Regions from separate parts of the Cellulophaga algicola DSM 14237 genome, predicted to be linked through region 2. Evidence: riboswitches for the same ligand, from Rfam matches in the RefSeq annotation. Region 2 holds a riboswitch; the other holds the start of a gene.
What was found. Region 2 has a riboswitch for S-adenosylmethionine ahead of CELAL_RS10740 (O-acetylhomoserine aminocarboxypropyltransferase/cysteine synthase family protein). Riboswitches for the same ligand answer to the same signal wherever they lie in the genome.

Region 1: another riboswitch for S-adenosylmethionine. It lies ahead of CELAL_RS19320 (Na+/H+ antiporter NhaC family protein); the one in region 2 lies ahead of CELAL_RS10740 (O-acetylhomoserine aminocarboxypropyltransferase/cysteine synthase family protein).

Annotation. Positions count from the first base shown of each region.
Region 1 is NC_014934.1:4,452,039-4,455,465, forward strand. It holds gene CELAL_RS19315 (porin family protein) at 147-1,022, shown strand; SAM-I-IV-variant riboswitch at 1,194-1,291, shown strand; gene CELAL_RS19320 (Na+/H+ antiporter NhaC family protein) at 1,340-2,641, shown strand; gene CELAL_RS19325 (sensor histidine kinase) at 2,680-3,427, opposite strand, start outside.
Region 2 is NC_014934.1:2,471,095-2,474,521, forward strand. It holds gene metK (methionine adenosyltransferase) at 102-1,358, shown strand; SAM riboswitch class I at 1,511-1,636, shown strand; gene CELAL_RS10740 (O-acetylhomoserine aminocarboxypropyltransferase/cysteine synthase family protein) at 1,772-3,046, shown strand; gene thrA (bifunctional aspartate kinase/homoserine dehydrogenase I) at 3,118-3,427, shown strand, end outside.

The DNA of each region.
Region 1 (3,427 bases), 2.0 Mb from region 2:
TTTAAAAAAAGTTAAAACTTTGTAAAGTAAACTAATTCTTACACTGATTTTAACTATTGCAACACGCAAAAAAAAGTATATTTACCCAAAATTAAAACTCAATAAATAATTTTTAAAAATTAATTTAAAAACTAAAATCAAATTTTATGAAACATATTTTTATAGCGCTTACTGCGATACTAATGACAAGTTCAGCATTCAGTCAATTTCAAGTTTCTGCCAGTACTGGATATGCAGTGGGTAGTGCCGGAATGAAATTGGGTACCGTAACTACAGTTTCTGAAACAGGAGCAAATGTTGAGAACTCTTACGGGAGTTACGGAGAAGGTGTGAATTTTCAAATAAGAGGTACGTATTTTTTTAATGACACTTTTGGAGCAGACGTTAGTTTAGGGTATTTAAATGGATCTGACCAAGATATTACGGTTGTAAATTCTACAAGTCAACAAGTAAATGCTATTGCCAGAGCACGTGCTTTTGGAGGGTCTGCTTCATTAGTATACAAATTTAATAATAATGTTTTTGGACGTATAGGTGGTTTGTTCAAAGTTGCTGGTAAAACAGAAGCTGTAGTCTATAACAAGGCTGTATTTACTGATGAAGAGGCACAAGCACAAAATTTACCTTCTGGATCATATTCAGAAACAAATTATAAAGAAGATTTTCATGGACATTTTCCTCTAGGCTTTGTTGCTGCTCTTGGATATAACTATGAATTGACTCCAAACCTTAGCCTTTTTGCTGAAGCTGAATATTATGGGATTAGCTTAAAGCGTAAAGATTCTGAGATTTCAGAATTTAATACGGATATCGTTTTACCGGACGGAACTGTTGCTGCTCCTGGTGTGTTTTCTATAGATAACTTACCTGAAGGAACCAATAAAAAAACAACTTATGTAGATAACTTATCAAGTAGCGATACGGATACTACTAAAAAATTATCGCAAAAAGTACCTTATTCTTCTTTCGGAATTAATTTTGGTATCACGTACAAATTCAAGCCTTCGGCTTCTAAAGAATAACAACATACTTCATAGTACGTATTGTCATAAAAACCTGCCCTTTCATAAAGGGCAGGTTTTTTTTTTACGCCATAGTTTCATCACCTCTGCTAATAAGAAAAAGATACCGCATATTAATTAACATATTTTTAGTTTTAATTCTCCTTTTATACCCTAAATTTGCCGCCTTAAAATAATTATCAAGAATCTCAAAAAAAGAGATAGCAACCTGCACTAACGAGCAAGGTGCTAAAGAGATAAGCCAATTACTTGGAACAAATGTTAATTCATATTTCTATTTATTTGCTGCTATTCCTTTTTTTTTAGTATACAATCAGATGGCACATCAAAAAGAACGCATTCCTAAATTTTCTGCATTAATTCCCCTATTCGTATTTGTTTTTACGTTTTTAGGCGTGGGTATTTATCAAAATGATTTTTATGCGCTACCGGCTCCAATTGCGGTTATTGCAGGTATAATCGTTGCTTTTGTTCTCTTTAGACAATCTATAGATTCAAAAATAAAAACCTTACTCAAAGGCTGTGGGGATGATAAAATATTAACCATGTGCCTTATCTATTTATTGGCCGGGGCATTCGCAGCAATTACCAATGAAACAGGTAGTGTAGCTGCTATTGTAAATCTTGGCTTAGATTATATTGCACTACAATATATCTATGTGGGTATCTTTATGATCGCTAGTTTTTTATCGGTTTCTACCGGTACTTCTGTAGGCGCTATTGTGGCATTAGCACCCATTGTTGTAGGTTTTGCCGATAAAAGTAATGCAGATTTAGCCATTTTGTGTGGGGCATTATTAGGTGGGAGCATGTTTGGAGACAACTTGTCTGTAATCTCTGATACTACCATAGCCGCAACACAATCTCTGGGCTGCAAGATGAGTGATAAGTTTAAACAGAATATTAAAATTGCCGTTCCTGCTGCCTTATTTACCATTGCTATTTTAGTTTTTCAGGGATTAGGGCTAAAAACTGATGAAACAGCCACTGCTATTTACAGTTATTCGGTCCTTAAAATAGCCCCCTATGTATTGGTTATTATCCTTTCTATTGTTGGCGTAAATGTATTTGCAACCTTACTGGTAGGTACCATTTTTGCTGTACTTCTGGGGATTTTTGATGGCGATTTTACCTTAATAGCCTCCACGAAAATTGCATACGGTGGATTTACCAATATGACAGAAATATTCTTGTTGTCTTTACTCACAGGAGGATTGGCTGCATTGGTGGAAAAAAATGGAGGTATCAATTTTATACTAGTACACATCAAAAAACTAATCAAAAATAAAAAAACAGCACAGTTAGGAATAGCAGGCTTGGTAAGTACTATTAATATGGCTATTGCGAATAACACCGTTTCTATTATTATTGCTGGCCCTATTGCCAAAACTATAAATGATGAGTATGGTTTAGACTCGAAAAAAACAGCCTCAATTTTGGATATTTTCGCCTGTATTATTCAAGGTTTATTACCATATGGTGCCCAAGTCTTGATGATTTTGAGTTTCTCAAAAGGAAAAATAGATTACCTAGACCTAGTTTCTAATACTTGGTATTTACTCTTGCTTTTTTTATATACTGTGGCGTTTGTAAGTTTTAATCCCATGAGAAAAGCTTAACAATTTTTAAAATCTAAGAAGCTTTAATTATGCCATTTCTATTTTGTCTTTAAAAGTGTAAAATAGAAGGTAGTACCCGCACCTTCTTGGCTTTCTAACCAAATAGAACCTTTGTAAAACGTTACTATTTTTTTCACAATAGAAAGGCCTATACCAGAAGAAGATCCTGTACTTTCTAATTTGGTGAAAATTTTGAAGATTCTTTCAAAGTAATCTGCTTTAATACCTATTCCGTTGTCTTTTACAAAAAACTCATAAAAATCGCCCTTTTCAACAAATCCAACTTCAATACTCCCCTGCTCCTTGTCTGTATAACGAACAGCATTCTGAATTAAATTTTGAAAAATTTGCTTATAGCGCCATGCATTACCATAAAGCGTAGGTAAATTTTCTTGGATTGTAATTGTAGTTGTATCAGGAACGAGCATGGTTTCTAGCACTTCTTTCAACATCACATTAAAATCTATCTGTGCATCTTGAGATTCCAATCTATCTATGGTGGAATAATCTAATATTCCTTTAATTAGAAAATCCATTCGTTCTACATTAAACAAAACTTGGTTTAGAGGGTTTAAGAGTTCTTCTCCTAAAGTCTCCTTACGATCTTCCATAAACCAGCCAATCAAGGTATGAATGTTGATCAGCGGTGCTTTTAAATCATGAGACACCACATGCGCATATTCATTCAATTCTTGATTCTGTATAGATAAGTTTTTTAATAATTCTTCTTTCTTTTCTTCTTGCGCTTTTATTTGTTCTTCGTTCTCTTTTCGCTGAATAACATTT
Region 2 (3,427 bases):
CTCGTAAAAAATGCTAAAGCAGTTGTGACTGAAATTTCTTTTCGGTTCATAAACTTCTTTTAACCTTTCTGTCAAGTCTATTCTAGAAAATAAAACCATTTATGGCTTATTTATTCACATCAGAATCTGTTAGTGAAGGACACCCAGATAAAGTAGCAGACCAAATAAGTGATGCGCTTTTAGATAATTTTTTGGCATTTGATCCAGAAAGTAAAGTAGCATGCGAAACATTAGTAACTACAGGTCAAGTAGTGTTGGCAGGTGAAGTTAAGAGTGATACCTATTTAGATGTTCAACAAATAGCAAGAGATGTTATCAATAAAATTGGATATACGAAAGGAGAATATCAATTTAGTGGAGACTCTTGTGGTGTTATTTCTTTAATACATGAGCAGTCTAAAGATATTAGTCAAGGTGTAGATCGCGGTTCTAAAGAAGAGCAAGGTGCAGGAGATCAAGGAATGATGTTTGGCTACGCTACGAAAGAAACAGAAAACTACATGCCTTTGGCTTTAGATATTTCGCATAAAATATTACAGATCTTAGCAGATTTAAGAAGAGAAGGTAAAGAAATTTCTTATTTAAGACCAGATGCTAAAGCGCAGGTAACCATAGAATATAGTGATGAAAATGTACCTCAACGTATAGATACTATTGTAGTTTCTACTCAGCATGATGCTTTTGATGCAGATGATGAAAAAATGTTGGCGAAAATTAAATCGGATATCATTTCTATCCTAATTCCTAAAGTAAAGGAACAATTGCCAGCACATATACAGACCTTGTTTGACGATGCTATTACCTATCATATTAACCCAACAGGGAAATTTGTAATTGGTGGTCCTCATGGAGATACGGGGTTAACAGGTCGTAAGATTATTGTAGATACGTACGGTGGTAAAGGCGCTCACGGTGGTGGTGCATTTAGTGGTAAAGATCCTAGTAAAGTAGATAGAAGTGCTGCATATGCTGCACGTCATGCCGCTAAGAACTTAGTTGCAGCAGGAGTTGCCGATGAGATTTTAGTACAAGTAAGTTATGCTATTGGAGTGGTAGAACCAACCTCTATCTACGTAGATACATACGGTACTGCTAAGGTGAATTTAAACGATGGGCAGATTGCAAGAAAAGTAGCCGAATTGTTTGACATGCGTCCGTTTGCAATTGAAGAACGCTTAAAATTACGTAATCCAATTTATTTAGAGACTGCAGCATACGGTCATATGGGAAAAGAACCTATAACAGTAACAAAAACTTTTGAATCTCCTTACAATGGTAGAGTAGAGAAAGAGGTAGAATTGTTTACTTGGGAAAAACTAGATATGCTGGATCAAGTGAAAGCAACATTTGGAATATAAATTTTTGAGAGATTCTAGCAGTTTTTTCAAATTAATTAAGATTGCTAGAATCTTAACAAAACAATATCATTTTATAATTATTGGTGAATAATTAGGAATTTAAAAAGTTCCAACGTTATATTTGCACCGCACAAGTTCAAACACGTATTGAATAGTTATCAAGAAAGGTGGAGGGAATAGACCCTTTGAAACCTTAGCAACCCTTTGTTCTTATTTTGAACAATGAAGGTGCTAAATTCTACCAAAAATTGCAGTAATGCATTGGCGGCAGATAACGAAAAGATTAATTGCTATTCCTAGCAATTGAATATTTCTTCTTAATAACTTTTTGATTTTTATCTAACTCAGGCGTATAGGTCTGTTACTAGAGTTTGGCTTTTTATTTTATAATTAATTTAAAAAACAAGAAGATCATGAGTAATCAAAAATTAGCAACAAACGCTTTACATGCAGGGCATGACACTACGCAAACAGCAGGAACAAGAGCGGTTCCAATCTATCAAACATCATCTTATGTTTTTAGAGATACAGACCATGCTGCAAAATTATTCTCTTTAGGGGAATTAGGATTTATTTACACCCGTTTAAATAATCCTACAAATCAAATTTTACAAGATAGGTTAGCCGCCGTAGAAGGTGGGGTAGGAGCAGTAGTTTTTGCTTCAGGTACCGCAGCAATTGCTACCGGTTTATTAACCTTGCTAAGAGCAGGCGATCATATCGTTGCTTCGAGTAGTTTATATGGGGGCACTTTTAATTTATTGAATGTAACCTTACCTAGATTAGGAATTACAACCACATTTGTAGATGCTTCTGATCCTGATAATTTTGGTAAAGCAGTACAAGATAATACAAGAGCCTTTTTCGTAGAATCTTTAGGAAATCCAAAATTGGATGTTCTAGATTTAAAAGCGATTTCAAAACATGCAAAAGTAGCACAAGTACCTTTTATTGTAGATAATACGGTAGCTTCTCCTGTGTTATTAAACCCTATTGAACACGGTGCTAATCTTGTTATTCATTCCTTGACAAAATATATTGGAGGTCATGGAACTTCTTTAGGAGGTGCTATTGTAGATGCAGGTACTTTTGATTGGACAAACGGAAAATTTCCGGAATTTACAGAACCTTCTGCCGGGTATCATGGATTAGTGTATAGCGAAGCTTTAGGGGCAGCAGCATTTACGTTTAAATTAATTTTAGAAGGGTTGCGTGATTTTGGTGGTGCTTTGAGTCCGTTTAATGCTTTTCAGATTATTCAGGGATTAGAAACCTTACCGGTACGTATAAAGCAACATAGCGCAAATGCATTAGCATTAGCAACGTGGTTAGAAAGTAGAGAAGAAGTTGCTTGGGTAAACTATCCTGGTTTAAAGAGCAGTACATACTATGATTTGGCTAAAGAATATTTACCAAAAGGACAAAGCGGCCTGGTGACCTTCGGAATTAAAGGTGGTTTTGAAGCGGCTCAAAAAGTAACAGATGCTACTAAAATATTCTCATTGTTAGCTAATATTGGTGATACAAAATCACTAATTATTCATCCTGCAAGTACTACCCACCAACAATTAACAGCAGCACAACAAGAAGCAGCAGGAGTGCCGCAAGATTTGGTGCGTTTGTCTGTTGGTTTGGAAGATATTGAAGACTTAAAAGCAGATTTAATACAGGCTTTTGAAACACTTTAATGTACGCAAAGCTTAACTTTTATTACACCTTTTATTTTGCCTATTTAGGCTCAATTGATTAAACATATACTATGCTACAGCATTTAACGATACCTAATTATACCAACCACGGCGGTACCACACAAGACATTAATTTGTCATACCAACTATTTGGACCTGAGCTACACACTGCGCCAATTGTGTTAGTAAACCATGCTTTAACGGGTAGCTCTGAGGTGGCAGGCGAAAATGGTTGGTGGTCTGCATTAATCGGGGATGGAAAATGTATAGATACCCAGAAGTACACCATTTTAGTATTTAATGTGCCAGGGAATGGTCATGATGGTTTTGTCGTTGAAAATTATAAAGATTTTGTAGCCCAAGATATCGCAAAGCTATTTT